Regions from separate parts of the Bacillus sp. URHA0034 genome, predicted to be linked through region 2. Evidence: a T-box and tRNA genes for the amino acid it is inferred to sense, from the RefSeq annotation. Region 2 holds a T-box; the other regions hold tRNA genes.

Region 1 (7,886 bases), 780 kb from region 2:
AGCCCTGCATGGCTTCAAAAATCCCTTCAAAATCGCCTTGCTGCATTGGTAACAGTTCGCTTAAGGCTTCCATTCTTTCAGAGTAATTATCGGCCAAAATCATTTTTTGGACGATTGGAATCCGCTTCAAGTCCATAAACATATGCTCCGTACGGCATAATCCTATGCCGCCTGCGCCAAATTCAAAAGATTTCTTAGCATCTTCCGGATTGTCGGCGTTAGCACGAACGCCAATTTTCCGCTCTTGGTCAGCCCAAGCTAAAAGAAGTTGAAATTCATCGGAAAGTTCCGGGTCAATCATCGGAATTTCCCCAAGCATAATTTCTCCTGTGGACCCATCGATCGTAATAATCTCACCATAATTCACCACTGTTTCACCAACAGTAAATTGTTTTGCTCTTAAATCGATTTTTAATGCCTCGCACCCACAAATACAAGCTTTTCCCATCCCGCGTGCGACAACAGCAGCGTGGCTGGTCATTCCGCCACGGCTTGTTAAAATGGCTTGCGCGGCGACGATGCCGTGAATATCGTCGGGAGTTGTTTCCGGTCTAACGAGAATCACTTTTTTCCCATCATTCCCTAAACTTTCCGCTTCATCAGCATCGAAAACCACCTGACCTGTAGCCGCACCAGGTGAGGCAGGTAACCCTTTCGTTAAAATGTTTTTATTAAATTTATCATCAATCCGGCGGTGGAGCAGCTGATTTAATTGGTCAGGGTCGACCCGTAATAAGGCCGTTTTTTTATCGATAATTCCTTCTTGAACCATCTCCACTGCAATTCGAATCGCTGCTTGTGCCGTTCTTTTCCCATTCCGTGTTTGCAGGATGAAGAGTGCGCCTCTTTCTACAGTAAATTCAATATCTTGCATTTCTAGATAATGCTGTTCAAGTATATTACATGTATCTGTAAATTGCTTATATACCTCTGGCATTTCGTCTTTTAAGGTTACGATTGGCTGCGGTGTGCGAATACCAGCAACAACATCTTCACCTTGGGCATTTATTAAGTATTCTCCGTATAAAGCATGCTCGCCTGTTGAAGGATTTCGCGTAAAGGCAACACCAGTACCTGAATCATCACCCATATTTCCAAACACCATACTTTGAATATTTACAGCCGTACCAAGATATTCTGGGATTTTATTCAAGCGGCGGTAAACGATGGCGCGCTGATTGTTCCAAGAATTAAAAACAGCGTTAATAGCAAGGAAGAGCTGTTGTTTTGGGTCCTGAGGAAAGTTTTTTCTAGTATGCTTTTTGACAATCCCTTTATAGCCGAGGATCACTTCTTGCCAATCCTCTGCTGTCATTTCTGGATCTGAACTGTAGCCTTTCTGTTCGCGTGTTTCTTCTAGGTGTTGCTCAAAGTAAAAAGTATCAATTTCTAAGACTACATTACTAAACATCTGAATGAAGCGCCGGTAGGAATCATAAGCAAAACGAGGATTTTTTGTTAATGTGGCTAAACCTGCTACCGTTTCATCGTTCATTCCGAGGTTTAAAATTGTATCCATCATCCCTGGCATTGAAAAAACGGAGCCTGACCGTACTGACACTAATAATGGGTTTTTGGGGTCGCCCAATTTTTTTCCCATTTTTTCTTCTAAGCCGCATAGAGCTTCCAGCGTTTGTTTTTCTACTTCTGCTGGAATGGTTTTACTAGCTTCATAGTAAGCATTACAGGCCTGGGTCGTTATCGTAAAACCAAATGGCACGGGAAGGCCAATTCTAGTCATTTCTGCGAGATTTGCCCCTTTACCCCCGAGTAAGTCTCTCATATTACCGTGTCCCTCATCAAATAAGTAAACAAATTTCTCCATCACTAAAAGCTCCTCTCTTTTTTTAAAACGTCTAGTATTAAACCTGCAGTTTCTTCCACTGCTTTATTTGATACATCAATGATGGGGCAGCCCACCCGCTTCATAATTTTTTCTGCATGGTCTAGTTCTTTTAATATCCTCTCATAACTGGCGTAGTTTGCCCGTGAAGCTAAACCTAACGCTCTTAGTCGTTCTTTGCGGATTTCATTTAACTTGTCAGGTGAGATAATAAGCCCGATACAATTCTTTCTTGGGATCTGAAATAACTCTTCCGGGGGCTGCACTTCCGGCACAAGCGGAACATTGGCCACTTTAAATCGTTTATGCGCTAAATACATCGACAGCGGTGTTTTGGAAGTTCGCGATACACCGATTAAGACGATATCCGCTTTTGTTAGACCTCTTGGGTCACGTCCATCATCATACTTAACGGCAAATTCGATAGCTTCTATTTTTCGAAAGTATTCCTCATCGAGTTTCCTCATTAATCCTGGTCGGTGATGCGGTGCCTTATTAAATTTGGTTTCAAATGCATTCATTAATGGACTCAGTAAATCGACTGCCATAATACCTTCTTCAGCAGCACGACGGTCTAAATACTCCTTTAAGGATGGGATGACAATCGTATAAGCGATAATCGAATTAGACCTCAGCGCTAATAGTATGACATCCTCAATATCCTCAAGATCTTCGACATAGGAATTACGACGTATGTCAACCTGGCCCCCATTAAATTGGGTTGCAACCGCCTTCACAACAAATCCTGCTGTTTCCCCAACTGAATCGGAAACCACATAAACCACTTCTTTTTGTGCCAAAATGCCAGCCACTCCCTTAGTCTGATTTTTCATCCATCATTTCTAAATATGCCCTTGTGATTGTTGTTTTCGTAATTCGCCCTACTAACAAATATGTATTCTCTTGTCCGTCACTTTCCCGGACCACAGGAAGGGAATCAATGTGATTTTGAATCATTTTTTTAGCTGCCTCATGTAAAGTTTCTTCCGGATAGATGGTGATAATATTCGGCATTCTCGTCATAATGACGCTGACTGGTAACTCTGAAAGATTTTGATTACCTAATGATGCTCGAAGTAAATCCTTTCTTGAAATCACCCCAGCTAGATGACCATCTAAATCAACCGCGTAAAGTGTACCAACATCCTCTAAAAATAAATGGACAATGGCATCGTAAACAGATGTTGATTTTCCAACTACAATAGGGTGTGCTTTATAATTATTGACACTTTGATGCAGGATTCTCTCCGCTTGGCGCTTTACCTTAAATTTGTCATTATAAAAATATCCAACACGCGGCCTGGCATCAATATTGCCAGACATGGTCAAGATGGCTAAGTCAGGTCTTAACGCCGCCCTTGATAAAGACAACTTTTCAGCAATCTCTTTCCCGGTAATTGGTCCATTAAGTTTAACAATTTCCAGAATTTCGTCCTGACGCTTTGAAAGTTTTATCGTTACCACCCCCCTTTACCCTATTAATAACCTATAATAATTAAACTCACTTTAAATGTGTTATACTTATTTATATTTAGTATATAACATTAATGTATAAAGTGAAACCACTTTTTGTTAAAAAATAAACATGATATCGATTGATTAATGAATCACAAAAAAGGCTCAAACGATCGTGTTAAATCGTTTGAGCCTTTTTTATATAACTTCATTATTTCTGGCAATTAGGACAATAAAATGTTTTTCTGGAGGAAATCATTTCAATAATGATGGTTGTTCCACACCGATTACACGGTTGGCCTTCCCGGTCATAAACCTGGCATCGTTGATTAAAACCACCTGTTAATGTGTCACCCTTATAGAGCGGATTATCCATATAACCGCCGTGCTTAATTCCATCCTGAAGAACATTTTTCATTGAATCGTATAGTTGGCTTCGGTCACCATCGTTTATGTCATCAATATCCTTAGTTGGTTTTATTCCAGCATGAAAGCAGATCTCTGCAGAGTAGTAATTTCCGATGCCGGCAATAAATGATTGATCGAGCAATGTCGTTTTTAAACGGCCATGTTTACTACCTATAATTTTTAAAAAATCATTTTCGTTAAATTTTGGATCTAATGGCTCTGGCCCTAATTCCGACAGCTTTTCCTCTGTTTGGATCTGATTATATAGGTGTAAATAGCCTAAACGAAGACCAATAAAATAAAGATGATTTTGTCCAAATGATAAACGCACCTGTATTGTTCTGTTAGGTTTGTCCGACTCAGTTCCAAAAAACATCCATCCACCTAACATTAAGTGTAATAATAGCGTTTGATCATTTTGCAGCTGGAATAGAAGGTGCTTTCCTCGACGTTTGATATCGATTATTTGCTGGTGCTGCACAGTTTTTTTGAAAAGATCAGGATTGATGTTAATCGATTTCTCACGATTTATTTGAACGTCAGTTATTACTTGGTTAGCAATTTTTTGTTTTAATTGGTTCTTATAATTTTCCATCTCTGGGAGCTCAGGCATGTATTGACTCCTCCCCCATTCCATTTTCTTAGTATCGTTCCCAATTACATTATAGAAAATGAATAAATACTTTAATAATACAAAAAAACCGAACAGTGACTGTTCGGTTTGATCATTTAATTTATGAGTGGGCCTAAATGGACTCGAACCATCGACCTCACGCTTATCAGGCGTGCGCTCTAACCAGCTGAGCTATAGGCCCTTTAATTTGGAGCGGGTGATGGGAATCGAACCCACTACATCAGCTTGGAAGGCTGAGGTTTTACCAGTAAACTACACCCGCAATAGTATTAATCCTAGATGGTACCGATGGTCGGGGTCGAACCGACACTCCTCACGGAACACGATTTTGAGTCGTGCGCGTCTGCCAATTCCGCCACATCGGCAAGTAGTAGAACAAAATTAAATTTGGCAGGGGCAGTAGGAATCGAACCCACACTGAAGGTTTTGGAGACCTTAGTTCTACCTTTAAACTATGCCCCTATAAGTGGTGGAGGGGGACGGATTCGAACCGCCGAACCCTGAGGGAGCGGATTTACAGTCCGCCGCGTTTAGCCACTTCGCTACCCCTCCAAAGAATATAAAAATGGCGGAGGAAGAGGGATTCGAACCCCCGCGCGGTTTAACCCGCCTGTCGGTTTTCAAGACCGATCCCTTCAGCCGGACTTGGGTATTCCTCCATTTAAAAACCACATTTATAATTATGGTAGCGGCGGAGGGGATCGAACCCCCGACCTTACGGGTATGAACCGTACGCTCTAGCCAGCTGAGCTACACCGCCATAATATCATTTTTTTTTAAGCATTGGTGGAGTCTAGGGGGATCGAACCCCTGACCTCCTGCGTGCAAAGCAGGCGCTCTCCCAGCTGAGCTAAGACCCCATTTTGTTTAAGAAGTTTCATGGTCGGGAAGACAGGATTCGAACCTGCGACCCCTTGGTCCCAAACCAAGTGCTCTACCAAGCTGAGCTACTTCCCGAAATTATAAGACTATTTGCTAGTGCAAAAAGTATGGTGCCGAGGACCGGAATCGAACCGGTACGGTAGTCACCTACCGCAGGATTTTAAGTCCTGTGCGTCTGCCAGTTCCGCCACCCCGGCAATTTGAGAGCGGAAGACGGGATTCGAACCCGCGACCCCCACCTTGGCAAGGTGGTGTTCTACCACTGAACTACTTCCGCATTATGAATAAATAATTTTTTGCATTCGAAAAAACTTTGGTGCGGGTGAAGGGAGTCGAACCCCCACGCCTTGCGGCGCCAGATCCTAAGTCTGGTGCGTCTGCCAATTCCGCCACACCCGCATATTCAAATAAGTAAAAAGCAGCTGTAAGAAAAAAGGTGCCGGCGAGAGGACTTGAACCCCCAACCTACTGATTACAAGTCAGTTGCTCTACCAATTGAGCTACCCCGGCGTAAAGTAAGGAATATATAATAATTTCAAACACGCTGTCGTTGTTACCGTCATCCTGACCTCAGAAAGATTATTCAAGTAGCAGCTCGGTCAGTATGCTGAAGTTTATTCAAGAAGCTCATTCGGTCTTGCTCTACCAATTGAGCTACCCCGGCGTCGTAAATTAAGGAAAAATTATGGTGGAGGATGACGGGATCGAACCGCCGACCCTCTGCTTGTAAGGCAGATGCTCTCCCAGCTGAGCTAATCCTCCAGATAAAGCCTGGCAACGTCCTACTCTCACAGGGACAAAGTCCCAACTACCATCGGCGCTGAGAAGCTTAACTTCCGTGTTCGGTATGGGAACGGGTGTGACCTTCTCGCCTTAATTACCAGACTATTTAATTAGAGAGTTCGTTCTCTCAAAACTAGATAATGTGTAGAAGAAGTAAAAACGAGTTCGCCTTATAGACTATGGTTAAGTCCTCGATCGATTAGTATCAGTCAGCTCCACATGTCGCCACGCTTCCACCTCTGACCTATCAACCTGATCATCTTTCAGGGATCTTACTAGCTTGACGCTATGGGAAATCTCATCTTGAGGGGGGCTTCATGCTTAGATGCTTTCAGCACTTATCCCGTCCGCACATAGCTACCCAGCGATGCCTTTGGCAAGACAACTGGTACACCAGCGGTGCGTCCATCCCGGTCCTCTCGTACTAAGGACAGCTCCTCTCAAATTTCCTGCGCCCACGACGGATAGGGACCGAACTGTCTCACGACGTTCTGAACCCAGCTCGCGTACCGCTTTAATGGGCGAACAGCCCAACCCTTGGGACCGACTACAGCCCCAGGATGCGATGAGCCGACATCGAGGTGCCAAACCTCCCCGTCGATGTGGACTCTTGGGGGAGATAAGCCTGTTATCCCCGGGGTAGCTTTTATCCGTTGAGCGATGGCCCTTCCATGCGGAACCACCGGATCACTAAGCCCGACTTTCGTCCCTGCTCGACTTGTAGGTCTCGCAGTCAAGCTCCCTTGTGCCTTTACACTCTACGAATGATTTCCAACCATTCTGAGGGAACCTTTGGGCGCCTCCGTTACTCTTTAGGAGGCGACCGCCCCAGTCAAACTGCCCACCTGACACTGTCTCCCACCCCGATTTAGGGGTGCGGGTTAGAATTTCAATACAGCCAGGGTAGTATCCCACCGACGCCTCCACCGAAGCTGGCGCTCCGGTTTCTCAGGCTCCTACCTATCCTGTACAAGCTGTACCAAAATTCAATATCAGGCTACAGTAAAGCTCCACGGGGTCTTTCCGTCCTGTCGCGGGTAACCTGCATCTTCACAGGTACTATAATTTCACCGAGTCTCTCGTTGAGACAGTGCCCAGATCGTTACGCCTTTCGTGCGGGTCGGAACTTACCCGACAAGGAATTTCGCTACCTTAGGACCGTTATAGTTACGGCCGCCGTTTACTGGGGCTTCGATTCAGAGCTTCGCGTGAGCTAACCCCTCCTCTTAACCTTCCAGCACCGGGCAGGCGTCAGCCCCTATACTTCGCCTTGCGGCTTCGCAGAGACCTGTGTTTTTGCTAAACAGTCGCCTGGGCCTATTCACTGCGGCTCTTCGAGGCTATGAACCCCAAAGAGCACCCCTTCTCCCGAAGTTACGGGGTCATTTTGCCGAGTTCCTTAACGAGAGTTCTCTCGCTCACCTTATTCTTAGGATTCTCTCCTCGCCTACCTGTGTCGGTTTGCGGTACGGGCACCTTTTATCTCGCTAGAGGCTTTTCTTGGCAGTGTGGAATCAGGAACTTCGGTACTATATTTCCCTCGCTGTCACAGCTCAGCCTTTACGAGAAGCGGATTTTCCTGCTTCTCAGCCTAACTGCTTAGACGCACATATCCAACAGTGCGCTTACCCTATCCTCCTGCGTCCCCCCATCACTCAAACGATAAAGAGGTGGTACAGGAATATCAACCTGTTGTCCATCGCCTACGCCTTTCGGCCTCGGCTTAGGTCCCGACTAACCCTGAGCGGACGAGCCTTCCTCAGGAAACCTTAGGCATTCGGTGGATGAGATTCTCACTCATCTTTCGCTACTCATACCGGCATTCTCACTTCTAAGCGCTCCACCAGTCCTTACGGTCTAGCTTCAACGCCCTTAGAACGC
Region 2 (7,886 bases):
CGATATCTTTATACAGTTTTACAGCCGGAACGTTATACGATTTAGCTAATGCATAGCGGGCGGAAACGATCCCACTATACCTTAAATCATAGTTGCGCGGCCATGGGGTGCTTCGACCATCAGCAAGACTAAGCGCAACATCTGGAAGCGGCATTCCTGGTGAAGCTTTGCCTAACTCAATTGCCGGACCATATACGAGCAGAGGCTTCATCGTCGAACCATTCTGCCTGATGGCACTAGTAGCATGATTAAGCTGCTGGTTTCCATAATTTCTCCCAGGAACAAAACTGATAATTTTCCCGGTCTTGTTTTCAATCAGCTCTGCCCCCACTTCGACAGGCTCCATGGCCGTTACTTCTTTTCCAGTTTCCGGATCCTTTTTCACTTGAGCCTTATCGGGTCCGTAGTATTTATAATTATCTTTTACGGTTTGCATCTTATCATAAATATTTTTGTCTATCGTTGTATAAATCTTGTAACCATTTTGATGGAGGTCGTGAGTAGCTATTGTCTTATATTTATAATAAAGTGTATCATCATTTTTCAGATCCTTATCGGTGTATCCATCTTTTTTTGCCAGCACAGTGGTAAGGACGTCGAGAGAACGTTTTTCAATTTCAAAGGTAAGCCATGGGTATTTTTCAAGTGGATTGGGTACAGGCTTAATAAAATCCTTTGTGATGTCGTAGGCTGAGGCTTCTGCATATTGCTGCTGGTTTATGTATCCACCATCAAACATTCTTTTTAAAACGGTTTTCATCCGAGTCAGTCCTGGCTCAAGATTATTCTTTACTGTACCTTCTCTTGTAAAGGGTGTATAACCAAATGGACTTTGCGGGAGACCGGCAATGAAGGCTGCTTCCGGCAGTGTTAGTTCACTAGCACTTTTTCCAAAGATTCCTTTAGCTGCTGCTTGGACACCGGCAATGTTTTGACCTGAAGAATTTCTGCCAAAGGTTGAAACATTGAGGTACGCTTCTAAAATTTCTTTTTTGTTGAAGAATTTCTCTAAACGAAGGGCAAGTAAGATTTCATTAGCTTTCCTTTGAAAGGAGACTTCATTGGTTAAAATTTGATTTTTAATTAATTGCTGTGTTAACGTACTTCCACCTGATTGAACAGCGGAATTTGTCACCTCTTGAAAAAGAGCTCGAAAAACAGCTTTCGGTACGACCCCATTATGCTGATAAAAGTATTGGTCTTCCGTTGCAACTACTGCATTGGTCAAATCCTTTGAGACTTGATCAAGTTTAACCTCTTCCCGGACCAAATCGGTCCTTAGCCTGCCAAGGTAGACATTATCAGCAAAATATAAGTCCGAGGTTTCGGTATAATTATAAATATCCTTTTTCATACTGTCGTATGAGCGAACGGGTTCATCTTTAACTAGTGAGGCAAAGTAGCCTGCACCAACACCTGTCGCAAATGATCCACCTAAAATGCCGACAGTTAGTACAAGGAGAATTAAGTTCCAAACGACTTGGTAGGTAATTCGTGCACCTTTTACCGTTTTTCTATGGGTAAGTACGGTCCATATTGATTTTCCTTTTTCCATCCAAGCCTGTAATTTTTCATTCATTCAGAGCATCACCTCAATATAAAATCACATCCATTATAGCATACCGATGGACTAAAAACTGACAACCTTCTACATTTTCTGAAATTTCCAGTTCGAGGTTTGACAGGGGAATGGAAATATGTTAAAAAAAGCTATAGCATATTTTATATTTAAAGCTGTGAAGGGAATCAACTGTAGTTCTTCTATCCCTGTTTGTAGAGAGTCAGCGGTGGTGAAAGCTGATACACATAGAGGAATGAATTACATCCTGGAGCTTTTTCTGTGAATTCGTTTGTTAGTAGCGGAAAACGGTTTAAACCGTTATTTTATTGAGTTGGAGGATTTTTCCTCAAGCTGGGTGGTACCGCGTAACTATACGTCCCTGCATTTTGCAGGGGCGTTTTTATTTTTCAAGCTAATTGGAGGGATTAATTTGGATTTACTACAGGATTTGGCATGGAGGGGCATTATTTATCAGCAAACAGATGAAGAAGGCCTAAAAGATCTATTAGGAAAGGAAAGCATTTCGCTTTACTGTGGGGTAGACCCGACAGCTAATAGCTTGCATATTGGGCACTTAGTTGCGTTTCTAACACTGAGAAGATTTCAGCAGCATGGTCACCGGCCTATCGTGTTGGTTGGCGGTGCTACTGGATTAATTGGAGACCCAAGTGGTAAAAGTGAAGAACGTAAATTGCTTACCTTGGAAACAGTTCAGGAGAATGTTGTAGGCATTCAGAAACAGCTTGCTTCTGTTTTTGACTTTGATGGTGAAAATGGAGCAATAATGGTGAATAACTATGATTGGGCTGGATCCATGGATATCGTGACGTTCTTGCGTGATATCGGTAAGCATATCGGCGTCAATTACATGCTTGCGAAAGATACGATTGCTTCTCGTCTTGAGACGGGTATCTCCTTTACTGAGTTTACTTACACCATTTTACAGGCAATGGACTTCAATCATTTATATGACCACCATAATTGTAAATTACAAATTGGCGGCAGCGATCAGTGGGGAAATATTACTTCCGGACTCGAGCTAATCCGAAAAATGCATGATGAAGAATCAAAGGCATTTGGTTTGACGATTCCACTAGTAACCAAAGCAGATGGAACTAAATTTGGAAAGACTGAAGGCGGAGCTATCTGGTTAGATCCGGAAAAGACGACACCTTATGAATTCTATCAGTTCTGGATTAACACGGCCGATGCAGATGTTGTGAAATATTTGAAGTATTTTACTTTCCTTTCTCATGAAGAAATTGAAGGTTTAGAACAAAGCGTCCAGGAGGAACCGCATCTTCGCAAAGCTCAAAAAGCTTTGGCCGAAGAAATGACCCGTTTAATACACGGTGAAGAATCCTTGCAGCAGGCAATTAAAATTTCTCAAGCATTATTTAGCGGAGACGTGAAAAACCTTTCCGCGGAGGAAATTAAGCAGGGCTTTAAAGACGTACCTTCCTATGATGCAAAAGAAGGGGAAGAGAATTTGGTTGATTTGCTTGTTGCTGCAAAAATTTCTCCTTCTAAACGTCAAGCTCGTGAGGATATCTCAAACGGAGCAGTAACGGTTAATGGAGAAAAGGTGACAGATACTGCTTATCTTCTTCAGGAAACAGATCGTATTGAAGGCCAGTTTACGATTATAAGACGAGGCAAAAAGAAATATACGTTAATTAACTATTAACGGCTAGGGCTTTGGGAATCCAAAGCCCTTTTTTATTACAAGAAAAACCATGAGAACACGAGGGTCCGAGAGCGAGGACTATTGTCCGCATGAAGGCCCCATGAGGACACAGAAATCCCGAAAGTGAGGAACTATTGTCCGCATGAAGGCCCCATGAGGACACAGAAATCCCGAAAGTGAGGAACTATTGTCCGCATGAAGGCCCCATGAGGACACAGAAGCCCGAAAGTGAGGAGCTATTGTCCGCATGAAGGCCCTATGAGGACACAGAAGCCCGAAAGTGAGGAGTTAATGTCCGCATGAAGGCTCCATGAGGACACAAAAGCCGGTAAATGAGGCCTCCTTGTCCTCATAAAAAATAATCGCTCTTACAAGGTATTAAGGGACTAAATATCTACGTCAAATCATATAAAAAGAAAAATTGGTGGTGAAAAAATGAAAATTTTTATACACATTTTCTTTTTAATTCTCCTCGCACTTGTTACATTTTACGGGCTTGGTCCTATTCTTATGGCTGATGGATCCATACAAGAAAGATTATGGACTGCCGTAATTGTATTCTTCCTTTATCTAGTCATAACCTATTGTTACCAAAAGGCATTGAACAAGGCAAATAAATGAAAAAAACGGATGCCAATTGGCATCCGTTTTTTTCATATAAAGATTAACGAGAGTAGAACTCAACGATAAGTGCTTCGTTAATTTCAGCAGGAAGCTCTGAACGCTCTGGTAAGCGAGAGAATGTTCCTTCTAATTTGTCAGCGTCGAAAGTTAAGTAATCAGGTACAAAGTTAGTAACTTCAACTGATTCTTTCACTACATCAAGGTTACGTGATTTTTCACGAACGCTGATAGTTTGTCCCGGAGTTACACGGTATGATGGGATATCTACGCGAGAACCATTAACTAAGATATGACCGTGGTTTACTAATTGGCGAGCAGCACGACGAGTGCGAGCAAGACCTAAACGGTAAACAACGTTATCTAGACGTGATTCAAGAAGAACCATGAAGTTTTCACCGTGGATACCAGATAATTTGCCAGCTTTTTCGAAAAGAGTACGGAATTGGCGCTCATTTACACCATACATATGACGAAGCTTTTGCTTCTCTTGTAATTGTAATCCGTATTCAGAAAGCTTTTTGCGTTGGTTTGGACCATGTTGTCCAGGAGCGTAAGGACGCTTTTCTAATTCTTTACCTGTGCCGCTTAGAGAGATTCCAAGACGACGGGATAGTTTCCAGCTTGGGCCGGTATAACGAGCCATGAATGACTCCTCCTTAGTGTTTTTATTTTGGTAAAATAAAAACCGTTATGAGAATCTTTACTAGACATTTTGTTTTCATGCACCTTCGCCCTAGCAGCTAAGGGTTACAAGATGCACCATCAAAATAGTTTGAGGAACAAAATGAGACCAATAAAATGAACTCAATAGGCTGCATATATTTTACACAAAGAATATTATATGATTTTTATACATGGTAAGTCAAGTATATTTTCAAGCCGACTTAAATGACACGGAAATGTTCTAAAAAAATTAATATTTTACCTAAAAATATATTCCAAAAGTATCCTAATATTAACTATAATTAGGGTGCAATGTATTTATTTGGAATTTAGAAAAGCGGAAAATAATAAGTATGTATTCTCTAAAAGGGGATTTACTATTGGATACAGAAAACTATAAGAAATTATTTCAAATATCTGAAAGATTTCATTCAACCTTGAGTGTGGACAATCTATTAGGAGAAATATTTGTTACCCTAAAAGAATTTTTTCCTAATTATTCCTACTACTTACTTTTATCACGTGATGCCTACCATCATAATGACCTGCGAATCATGGAGTTAGAATACGATAGTGAAAATATGAATGTCATTAATGCCTATGAGTCTGGAGAGATTCAATTTGAGAGATCTGATGTATCCAAACATGCTGCCCTCTACGCCCCTTTAAAAAGTAATTCAAAGATTTATGGTGTTATTGAAGTAATCGCCCCGGAAGTGACCAATTTTCCGGCTTGTGAGGCAGAATTTATCAGGTTGTTGTCACAATCAGCAGGCAGTGCCCTGGAAAATGCGAAAATACATCAGCAAGCGCAAAAAACCATTTCCGACCTTCAATTAATCAATAAAACGTCACACCAATTAAATTCAAACCAGCCTTTAGTTGAAACGATGACCATTATGGCTCAACAAATTAAAAGCTCTTTTGAGGCAGAAGAGGTTGGATTTTTTCTGTTCACCAAGGATCAACTTAAAGCAAAAGTACTCCCTGGCTCAACACCATTCTTTTTTACACAACAAGCTCGGATCTACATTGACTACATAAAGGGGAAATTTCAACAGAGTAACGAACCATTATTTATTGGCGATTTGAATCTTTCCCAATATATTCCACCTGTGTTTCGTTCTGTAATGGCCGTTCCTGTAGTTATCAGCAAGAAGCTGAAAGGCTTCTCTATTATTATGCATCGAGATCCCTACTTCTTCCCGTTTGAGGCGTTTAAACTGCTGCAATCTCTAGTCTATCATGCATCTTTAGCCCTAACCAATGCTCTATTAAGATATGAACTTGAAAAATTGGTGATTACGGATCATCTTACCAAGCTGCATTCCCGTAAGTTTTTAGATGAAAAAATACAACAATCGATGAAGAAAGATGAAGAAGGAACCTTTATTTTAATTGATATTGATAATTTTAAAGAAATAAATGATACCTATGGCCATCAAATTGGAGATTTGATTCTGATCCAGATAGCGAATCTCATTAAAGGAAGTATTCGGGAAAGTGATATTGGTGCCCGCTGGGGTGGAGAGGAGCTTGCCATTTATTTGCCAAGGGTTTCGTTGGAAACAGGAGTTGTCATTGCCGGGAGAATTCTAAATAAGGTGTCAGAATGCTCAGAGCCGCATATTACCGTATCCTGTGGTGTGTCTTATTGGAAAAAGGAACGAAATGATACCTATCAATCTTTATTTAAAAGAGCAGATGAGGCATTATACATGGCAAAAGAAACGGGCAAAAACAAGGTGGTCATCCAAGGGGATGCTATCATGGCAGGTTAGAATGACATTTAATAAAGAAGGTGTCCCATAAGTATAACTTTTAGGGGCACCTTCTTTCTTATACTTAGAACTAGTCTGTTGATTTCCGCTCCAGGCGCTTCGCTTTCCGCGGGCGGTCCGGGGACCCTCCTCGGCGCTTAAGCGCCTGTGGGGTCTCCCCTGCCCCTTACTCCCGCAGAAGTCTTCGCGCCTTCCGCTTCAATCAACAGAGTGTACAAAGATTATTCATCAACTACCAATTGGGTCAGCCTCTTAATTTTACTAAACTTAAAAGTACTTTAAAGATGCTCGACTACAACAGCTGCCAGCTCTTCAAGCTTTTGCTGGTCAAGCTCATCAAAGCGATTCACTTCTGGAGAATCAATGTCTAATACCCCAAATAGTTCCCCGTCTTTCAAGAGTGGAATGACAATCTCAGAGCGTGAAGCAGCATCGCAGGCGATATGGCCAGGGAATTGATGAACGTCTTCCACACGGATGGTCTCTTTTTTCAAAGCTGACGTTCCACATACGCCCTTCCCGAGAGGTATTCTCACGCAAGCCGGTAATCCTTGAAAAGGACCAAGAACTAGTTCTCCATTAGTATCCATCAAATAAAAACCAACCCAGTTAATTCGGTCGAGAAATTGGTTCAACAGAGCAGAAGCATTGCTGAGATTAGCGATTTGATTTTTCTCATCATAAAGCAGGGCCTGCAGCTGTTTTTTTACAAGCGCATAATTCTCTTCACGAGTTCCTGTATACATTTCGACGTTAAACAAGTAGTTTCACCTTTTTCTATAATGAATTAATTATTATTTTATCAAAAAAAGAAGAAAAGGAGCGCACTTTGTCGATATTTTCATAAAGGATTCAGTCATGTTTATACAGAAATCCTATATAAGGGATACCTAAGGGGGAGAATACATGAAGAAAAATGCAAAGGAAGCAATTGTTCAGGCTGCCATATCGTTGTTTAATTCAAATGGGTATTCAGGAACATCGGTTAGGGATATTGCTAATTTGGCAAAAGTTAACACAGCTACCATTGCCTACTATTTTAATAATAAACCTGGACTATTAGAATATTGCTTCATGCATTTTTTTGAACAATATATCAATAAGATAGAAGAAGCGTATCTCTCCATCGATCGTGGTGCAAAAGAATGTTTAAAAAGGATTGTCGCAGATTTACTCCATTATCAATGTGAAAATAGCCAGCTTGCGAGTTTTGTCTATCGAGAAATGTCTATGGATTCTCAAGTAGTAAGGGAAATCATGTCAACTTATTCCCTAAAAGAAAAATATTATTTGCAAAAGATAATCGAAAGAGGTTTTGAATGGCAGGAATTTCGGCCGCATTCAATCCCATACTTAATCATTCAATTAAAGAGTTTATTAATGATGCCATTTATGAATACACAATATATGCGAGAAGTTTTATATATTTTCCCTAATGAGCCATTTTTTGAACAAAAGTATTTAAAGGAATTATACGTCTGGATCGATAAAACCTTAAGCTTTGAAGGGCCAGTTATGAAGGGCGCAGTGATAAAATAGCGGTTATCGCTATTTTTTTTATTGTATTTTA
Region 3 (7,886 bases), 1.6 Mb from region 2:
TGACCCAGAGAGATATCGAAAGCTGCATAGGTTAGTATGCAGCTTCTTTTTTTATAATAGTTTTTCGCCAAATAATGATCCCATGAGCTCGACCGCGCAAATGGCTGTTTTATTTTTCTCATCCAGGATTGGATTTACTTCCACAAATTCTGCAGATGTAATCACTCCTGCCTCTTCAAGCATTTCCATTGCCAGATGGCTCTCACGGTAACTGATTCCGCCAATAACCGGAGTTCCCACTCCTGGAGCATCGTTCGGGTCTAAGCCGTCTAAATCTAGAGATAGATGCACACCATCTGTTTTTTCCTTTAGGTAATCAATCGTTTCTTCCATCACTTTAGCCATGCCTAATCGATCTATTTCATGCATGGTATATACTTTCATGCCCTTTTCCTTAATTAATTGTTTCTCACCATCATCGAGAGATCTTGCCCCAATAATGACAATATTCTCTGGCTTTACTTTTGGATTATAGCCGCCGATTTCGGTTAATAACGGATGTCCTAAGCCGATGCTTACGGCAAGGGGCATACCATGGATATTTCCTGATGGGCTGGTTTCAGCAGTATTTAAATCCCCATGAGCATCATACCAAATGACGCCAAGGTTTTGATAATGTTTGGAGACTCCTGCTAATGTTCCAATCGCGATGCTATGGTCTCCTCCAAGTACAAGTGGAAAGGCCCCAGATTGAATCGCTTCGTCTACCTTGTCGGCAAGCAATGCGCTTTTTTCTGCTACTAGATCTAGGTTTCGTAGATTAGATTCTTTATCAACGACTACTTCTGGTCTGCCAACAGGGATATCACCCCAGTCATGGATTTCATCAAATAGAGGCTTAAGGCGTTCATTGATTCCCGCGTAGCGGATTGCACTTGGCCCCATGTCTACTCCCCGTCTCATTTGTCCTAAGTCCATCGGCATTCCAATAATTGATAGTTTCTTTGTCATCTCATTTTCCCCCTTGCCTGTTATACTGACTATTTTAACCGTTTTCATAGTGATGACTCAACTCGACAAAATTCTGTATATATATGCGTTATTTTTAAAATATTCTGCAGTTAAGCGGTTACGTTTTAGGGGGGAGGCTGTTTCTGGTTTTTGAGAGGGGAGGGGGGTTAGGTTTGTTCCGGATTAATAGATGGAGTGTTGGATTTGACAAAACTTACTGGAGTCCTCTTTGAATTGTCTATAGACTGGGGCTTTGAGACAATATCTCTATGGATTTTTTTAAAATTGCCTTTTAGAAAAGGGCTATCGGACAAATCTCTTGCTGCTCCTAAATATTGTCTTATAAAAACCTTTCTATTGGACAAACTTCCTCTGAATATCAAAAAAATGTCCAATAGGTGGGGGCTATTGGACAGAACTCTTTTGAGGTCTCTTAAAATTGTCTTTTAGACATGGGCTATCAGACAATTCTCTTGACTGCTCCTAAATATTGTCTTATAGCAACCTCTCTATTGGACAAACTTCCTCTGAATATCAAAAAAATGTCCAATAAGTGGGGGCTATTGGACAAACTCTCTACTTTCCTTATAAAAATGTCTTATAGACAAAGGCTATCGGACAAAAATGGACCATTCCATATGAAATTGTCTTAGAGGCCACTCCTTTAAAAGACTTAACTGAAAAAATTGAAACCAATCTAACTAAATAATGATGTTAATATAGGATTTCCTTACCTTAATAATGAAATTTACCAAGTTCTAAAAATAAAAAAGCCTTAAACCATAATCATGATTTAAGACAAGATATGTAGTGTGATGGTGGAGTCTAGGGGGATCGAACCCCTGACCTCCTGCGTGCAAAGCAGGCGCTCTCCCAGCTGAGCTAAGACCCCATTGGAGCGGAAGACGGGATTCGAACCCGCGACCCCCACCTTGGCAAGGTGATGTTCTACCACTGAACTACTTCCGCAAGCTGCGGATAAATATTAAAAACTAAAATGAGCCATGAAGGACTCGAACCTTCGACCCTCTGATTAAAAGTCAGATGCTCTACCAACTGAGCTAATGGCTCTTGGCTGGGCTAGCTGGATTTGAACCAACGCATGTCGCAGTCAAAGTGCGATGCCTTACCGCTTGGCTATAGCCCAAAGATGTAATTACTTCTAGTATGTCCAACTTTTTTTAAATTATGAATGGTGGAGGGGGACGGATTCGAACCGCCGAACCCGGAGGGAGCGGATTTACAGTCCGCCGCGTTTAGCCACTTCGCTACCCCTCCATATTCAAAAAAAAAGAATGGTGCCGGCGAGAGGACTTGAACCCCCAACCTACTGATTACAAGTCAGTTGCTCTACCAATTGAGCTACCCCGGCGTAAAGTAAGGAAAATATATGGTGGAGGATGACGGGATCGAACCGCCGACCCTCTGCTTGTAAGGCAGATGCTCTCCCAGCTGAGCTAATCCTCCGAACTAATAATAGTTATTTTTCCTATTATGGAAAAATGGTGACCCCTACGGGATTCGAACCCGTGTTACCGCCGTGAAAGGGCGGTGTCTTAACCGCTTGACCAAGGGGCCATAATTTTTAAATTTAAGGTAAGCTTCCAAGCGGGCTCGAACCGCTGACCTCTTCCTTACCATGGAAGTGCTCTACCTACTGAGCTATGGAAGCGCAGCTATACTTTATGTTGACATAAAAATGGCTCCGCAGGTAGGACTCGAACCTACGACCGATCGGTTAACAGCCGATAGCTCTACCACTGAGCTACTGCGGAACGATAAGATAACAGCCTGGCAACGTCCTACTCTCACAGGGACAAAGTCCCAACTACCATCGGCGCTGAGAAGCTTAACTTCCGTGTTCGGTATGGGAACGGGTGTGACCTTCTCGCCATAATTGCCAGACTATTTATTCGACACTATTTTATTATAATGTCTTTTTTTTATTTTGCAAGAGAAAATTTAATTTTTTTTCATTCTCTCAAAACTAGATAATTTATAGAAGAAATTGGGTAAAAACGAGTTTATTCGCTTTAGACTATGGTTAAGTCCTCGATCGATTAGTATCAGTCAGCTCCACATGTCGCCACGCTTCCACCTCTGACCTATCAACCTGATCATCTTTCAGGGATCTTACTAGCTTGACGCTATGGGAAATCTCATCTTGAGGGGGGCTTCATGCTTAGATGCTTTCAGCACTTATCCCGTCCGCACATAGCTACCCAGCGATGCCTTTGGCAAGACAACTGGTACACCAGCGGTGCGTCCATCCCGGTCCTCTCGTACTAAGGACAGCTCCTCTCAAATTTCCTGCGCCCACGACGGATAGGGACCGAACTGTCTCACGACGTTCTGAACCCAGCTCGCGTACCGCTTTAATGGGCGAACAGCCCAACCCTTGGGACCGACTACAGCCCCAGGATGCGATGAGCCGACATCGAGGTGCCAAACCTCCCCGTCGATGTGGACTCTTGGGGGAGATAAGCCTGTTATCCCCGGGGTAGCTTTTATCCGTTGAGCGATGGCCCTTCCATGCGGAACCACCGGATCACTAAGCCCGACTTTCGTCCCTGCTCGACTTGTAGGTCTCGCAGTCAAGCTCCCTTGTGCCTTTACACTCTACGAATGATTTCCAACCATTCTGAGGGAACCTTTGGGCGCCTCCGTTACTCTTTAGGAGGCGACCGCCCCAGTCAAACTGCCCACCTGACACTGTCTCCCACCCCGATAAGGGGTGCGGGTTAGAATTTCAATACAGCCAGGGTAGTATCCCACCGACGCCTCCACCGAAGCTGGCGCTCCGGTTTCTCAGGCTCCTACCTATCCTGTACAAGCTGTACCAAAATTCAATATCAGGCTACAGTAAAGCTCCACGGGGTCTTTCCGTCCTGTCGCGGGTAACCTGCATCTTCACAGGTACTATAATTTCACCGAGTCTCTCGTTGAGACAGTGCCCAGATCGTTACGCCTTTCGTGCGGGTCGGAACTTACCCGACAAGGAATTTCGCTACCTTAGGACCGTTATAGTTACGGCCGCCGTTTACTGGGGCTTCGATTCAGAGCTTCGCTTGCGCTAACCCCTCCTCTTAACCTTCCAGCACCGGGCAGGCGTCAGCCCCTATACTTCGCCTTGCGGCTTCGCAGAGACCTGTGTTTTTGCTAAACAGTCGCCTGGGCCTATTCACTGCGGCTCTTCGAGGCTATGAACCCCAAAGAGCACCCCTTCTCCCGAAGTTACGGGGTCATTTTGCCGAGTTCCTTAACGAGAGTTCTCTCGCTCACCTTAGGATTCTCTCCTCGCCTACCTGTGTCGGTTTGCGGTACGGGCACCCAATATCATCGCTAGAGGCTTTTCTTGGCAGTGTGGAATCAGGAACTTCGGTACTATATTTCCCTCGCTGTCACAGCTCAGCCTTTACGAGAAGCGGATTTTCCTGCTTCTCAGCCTAACTGCTTAGACGCACATATCCAACAGTGCGCTTACCCTATCCTCCTGCGTCCCCCCATCACTCAAACGATAAAGAGGTGGTACAGGAATATCAACCTGTTGTCCATCGCCTACGCCTTTCGGCCTCGGCTTAGGTCCCGACTAACCCTGAGCGGACGAGCCTTCCTCAGGAAACCTTAGGCATTCGGTGGATGAGATTCTCACTCATCTTTCGCTACTCATACCGGCATTCTCACTTCTAAGCGCTCCACCAGTCCTTACGGTCTAGCTTCAACGCCCTTAGAACGCTCTCCTACCACTGACATCGAAGATGTCAATCCACAGCTTCGGTGATACGTTTAGCCCCGGTACATTTTCGGCGCAGAGTCACTCGACCAGTGAGCTATTACGCACTCTTTAAATGGTGGCTGCTTCTAAGCCAACATCCTGGTTGTCTAAGCAACTCCACATCCTTTTCCACTTAACGTATACTTTGGGACCTTAGCTGGTGGTCTGGGCTGTTTCCCTTTTGACTACGGATCTTATCACTCGCAGTCTGACTCCCACGGATAAGTCTTTGGCATTCGGAGTTTGTCTGAATTCGGTAACCCGATGAGGGCCCCTAGTCCAAACAGTGCTCTACCTCCAAGACTCTAACTACGTGAGGCTAGCCCTAAAGCTATTTCGGAGAGAACCAGCTATCTCCAAGTTCGATTGGAATTTCTCCGCTACCCACACCTCATCCCCGCACTTTTCAACGTGCGTGGGTTCGGGCCTCCATCCAGTGTTACCTGGACTTCACCCTGGACATGGGTAGATCACCTGGTTTCGGGTCTACGACCACATACTAATTCGCCCTATTCAGACTCGCTTTCGCTGCGGCTCCGTCTCTTCAACTTAACCTTGCATGTAATCGTAACTCGCCGGTTCATTCTACAAAAGGCACGCTATCACCCATTAACGGGCTCTAACTACTTGTAGGCACACGGTTTCAGGAACTATTTCACTCCCCTTCCGGGGTGCTTTTCACCTTTCCCTCACGGTACTGGTTCACTATCGGTCACTAGGGAGTATTTAGCCTTGGGAGATGGTCCTCCCTGCTTCCGACCGGATTTCACGTGTCCGGCCGTACTCAGGATCCACTCAGGAGGGAACGAAGTTTCAACTACAGGGCTTTTACCTTCTATGACGGGCCTTTCCAGACCGCTTCATCTACCCCGTTCCTTTGTAACTCCATGTTGAGTGTCCTACAACCCCAAGAGGCAAGCCTCTTGGTTTGGGCTAATCCCGTTTCGCTCGCCGCTACTTAGGGAATCGCGTTTGCTTTCTCTTCCTCCGGGTACTTAGATGTTTCAGTTCCCCGGGTCTGCCATCCATACCCTATGTATTCAGGTAAAGATACTGCTCCATTACGAGCAGTGGGTTTCCCCATTCGGAAATCTCCGGATCAAAGCTTACTTACAGCTCCCCGAAGCATATCGGTGTTAGTCCCGTCCTTCATCGGCTCCTAGTGCCAAGGCATTCACCGTGCGCCCTTTCTAACTTAACCTAAAAGGTTTTACTCTATTTAATAGAGAGAAAAAACTAAAATGGCGATTTTACTCGGTTTTTACTTGGTTTCTTCTATACGATTATCTAGTTTTCAAAGAACGAATATACTCTTGAGAGATTGTACTCTCAAAACTAAACAAACAAAAAGCGGTCAACTTCTTATCAGTCCGTAAGGACTGCATTATCCTTAGAAAGGAGGTGATCCAGCCGCACCTTCCGATACGGCTACCTTGTTACGACTTCACCCCAATCATCTGTCCCACCTTAGGCGGCTGGCTCCTTACGGTTACCCCACCGACTTCGGGTGTTACAAACTCTCGTGGTGTGACGGGCGGTGTGTACAAGGCCCGGGAACGTATTCACCGCGGCATGCTGATCCGCGATTACTAGCGATTCCGGCTTCATGTAGGCGAGTTGCAGCCTACAATCCGAACTGAGAATGGTTTTATGGGATTGGCTAGGCCTCGCGGCTTTGCTGCCCTTTGTACCATCCATTGTAGCACGTGTGTAGCCCAGGTCATAAGGGGCATGATGATTTGACGTCATCCCCACCTTCCTCCGGTTTGTCACCGGCAGTCACCTTAGAGTGCCCAACTGAATGCTGGCAACTAAGATCAAGGGTTGCGCTCGTTGCGGGACTTAACCCAACATCTCACGACACGAGCTGACGACAACCATGCACCACCTGTCACTCTGTCCCCCGAAGGGGAAAATCCTATCTCTAGGAGTGTCAGAGGATGTCAAGACCTGGTAAGGTTCTTCGCGTTGCTTCGAATTAAACCACATGCTCCACCGCTTGTGCGGGCCCCCGTCAATTCCTTTGAGTTTCAGCCTTGCGGCCGTACTCCCCAGGCGGAGTGCTTAATGCGTTAGCTGCAGCACTAAAGGGCGGAAACCCTCTAACACTTAGCACTCATCGTTTACGGCGTGGACTACCAGGGTATCTAATCCTGTTTGCTCCCCACGCTTTCGCGCCTCAGCGTCAGTTACAGACCAGAAAGCCGCCTTCGCCACTGGTGTTCCTCCACATCTCTACGCATTTCACCGCTACACGTGGAATTCCGCTTTCCTCTTCTGCACTCAAGTCCCCCAGTTTCCAATGACCCTCCACGGTTGAGCCGTGGGCTTTCACATCAGACTTAAAGGACCGCCTGCGCGCGCTTTACGCCCAATAATTCCGGACAACGCTTGCCACCTACGTATTACCGCGGCTGCTGGCACGTAGTTAGCCGTGGCTTTCTGGTTAGGTACCGTCAAGGTACCGGCAGTTACTCCGGTACTTGTTCTTCCCTAACAACAGAGCTTTACGACCCGAAGGCCTTCATCGCTCACGCGGCGTTGCTCCATCAGACTTTCGTCCATTGTGGAAGATTCCCTACTGCTGCCTCCCGTAGGAGTCTGGGCCGTGTCTCAGTCCCAGTGTGGCCGATCACCCTCTCAGGTCGGCTACGCATCGTCGCCTTGGTGAGCCGTTACCTCACCAACTAGCTAATGCGCCGCGGGCCCATCTGTAAGTGTCAGCCGAAACCGACTTTCAGCTTTTCCTCATGAGAGGAAAAGGATTATCCGGTATTAGCACCGGTTTCCCGGTGTTATCCCAGTCTTACAGGCAGGTTGCCCACGTGTTACTCACCCGTCCGCCGCTAACCAACAGGAGCAAGCTCCTATTGATTCGCTCGACTTGCATGTATTAGGCACGCCGCCAGCGTTCGTCCTGAGCCAGGATCAAACTCTCCAAGAAAGTTGATTTAGCTCATTTTGTTACGTTGGCTTCATTTCATAAGAAATGAATATTATTGTTTGTTGACGTTTTTGTTTGTTTAGTTTTCAAAGAACAAATCACCTTATCGCTAAAAGCGACTTTTATAATATATCATCCGCAACCAGCAAAGTCAACAACTTTTTAAAAATTATTTTTTACTGTCAGCAGCGACGTTTATTACTATAACAAGATAAT

What was found. The T-box of region 2 lies ahead of tyrS (tyrosine--tRNA ligase). A T-box ahead of a tRNA ligase gene usually reads a tRNA of that ligase, here a tRNA-Tyr.
Region 1: it encodes a tRNA-Tyr, which carries the amino acid that the T-box ahead of tyrS (tyrosine--tRNA ligase) is inferred to sense. The anticodon was not compared.
Region 3: it encodes a tRNA-Tyr, which carries the amino acid that the T-box ahead of tyrS (tyrosine--tRNA ligase) is inferred to sense. The anticodon was not compared.

What each region holds. Positions count from the first base shown of each region.
Region 1 covers NZ_JBWCDK010000002.1:5,125,550-5,133,435, reverse strand. The annotation lists gene ppdK (pyruvate, phosphate dikinase) at 1-1,825, opposite strand, end outside; gene ACZ9EE_RS26975 (pyruvate, water dikinase regulatory protein) at 1,828-2,676, opposite strand; gene ccpN (transcriptional regulator CcpN) at 2,660-3,307, opposite strand; gene mutM (bifunctional DNA-formamidopyrimidine glycosylase/DNA-(apurinic or apyrimidinic site) lyase) at 3,510-4,319, opposite strand; tRNA gene ACZ9EE_RS26960 (tRNA-Ile) at 4,448-4,521, opposite strand; tRNA gene ACZ9EE_RS26955 (tRNA-Gly) at 4,529-4,602, opposite strand; tRNA gene ACZ9EE_RS26950 (tRNA-Leu) at 4,621-4,705, opposite strand; tRNA gene ACZ9EE_RS26945 (tRNA-Trp) at 4,729-4,802, opposite strand; tRNA gene ACZ9EE_RS26940 (tRNA-Tyr) at 4,808-4,892, opposite strand; tRNA gene ACZ9EE_RS26935 (tRNA-Ser) at 4,907-4,999, opposite strand; tRNA gene ACZ9EE_RS26930 (tRNA-Met) at 5,024-5,100, opposite strand; tRNA gene ACZ9EE_RS26925 (tRNA-Ala) at 5,125-5,200, opposite strand; tRNA gene ACZ9EE_RS26920 (tRNA-Pro) at 5,221-5,297, opposite strand; tRNA gene ACZ9EE_RS26915 (tRNA-Leu) at 5,331-5,419, opposite strand; tRNA gene ACZ9EE_RS26910 (tRNA-Gly) at 5,428-5,499, opposite strand; tRNA gene ACZ9EE_RS26905 (tRNA-Leu) at 5,537-5,621, opposite strand; tRNA gene ACZ9EE_RS26900 (tRNA-Thr) at 5,660-5,732, opposite strand; tRNA gene ACZ9EE_RS26895 (tRNA-Val) at 5,909-5,984, opposite strand; rRNA gene rrf (5S ribosomal RNA) at 5,992-6,107, opposite strand; rRNA gene ACZ9EE_RS26885 (23S ribosomal RNA) at 6,185-7,886, opposite strand, start outside.
Region 2 covers NZ_JBWCDK010000002.1:4,349,979-4,357,864, forward strand. The annotation lists gene ACZ9EE_RS22845 (transglycosylase domain-containing protein) at 1-1,579, opposite strand, end outside; T-box leader at 1,728-1,945, shown strand; gene tyrS (tyrosine--tRNA ligase) at 1,992-3,248, shown strand; gene ACZ9EE_RS22855 (DUF6954 family protein) at 3,684-3,869, shown strand; gene rpsD (30S ribosomal protein S4) at 3,913-4,515, opposite strand; gene ACZ9EE_RS22865 (sensor domain-containing diguanylate cyclase) at 4,916-6,316, shown strand; gene ACZ9EE_RS22870 (GAF domain-containing protein) at 6,595-7,077, opposite strand; gene refZ (forespore capture DNA-binding protein RefZ) at 7,223-7,855, shown strand.
Region 3 covers NZ_JBWCDK010000002.1:2,716,759-2,724,644, forward strand. The annotation lists gene ACZ9EE_RS15000 (Spo0E family sporulation regulatory protein-aspartic acid phosphatase) at 1-35, shown strand, start outside; gene rocF (arginase) at 52-951, opposite strand; tRNA gene ACZ9EE_RS15010 (tRNA-Ala) at 1,768-1,843, opposite strand; tRNA gene ACZ9EE_RS15015 (tRNA-Gly) at 1,846-1,920, opposite strand; tRNA gene ACZ9EE_RS15020 (tRNA-Lys) at 1,950-2,022, opposite strand; tRNA gene ACZ9EE_RS15025 (tRNA-Gln) at 2,024-2,098, opposite strand; tRNA gene ACZ9EE_RS15030 (tRNA-Tyr) at 2,145-2,229, opposite strand; tRNA gene ACZ9EE_RS15035 (tRNA-Thr) at 2,248-2,323, opposite strand; tRNA gene ACZ9EE_RS15040 (tRNA-Val) at 2,343-2,418, opposite strand; tRNA gene ACZ9EE_RS15045 (tRNA-Glu) at 2,455-2,529, opposite strand; tRNA gene ACZ9EE_RS15050 (tRNA-Thr) at 2,551-2,623, opposite strand; tRNA gene ACZ9EE_RS15055 (tRNA-Asn) at 2,652-2,726, opposite strand; rRNA gene rrf (5S ribosomal RNA) at 2,741-2,856, opposite strand; rRNA gene ACZ9EE_RS15065 (23S ribosomal RNA) at 2,992-5,927, opposite strand; rRNA gene ACZ9EE_RS15070 (16S ribosomal RNA) at 6,121-7,670, opposite strand.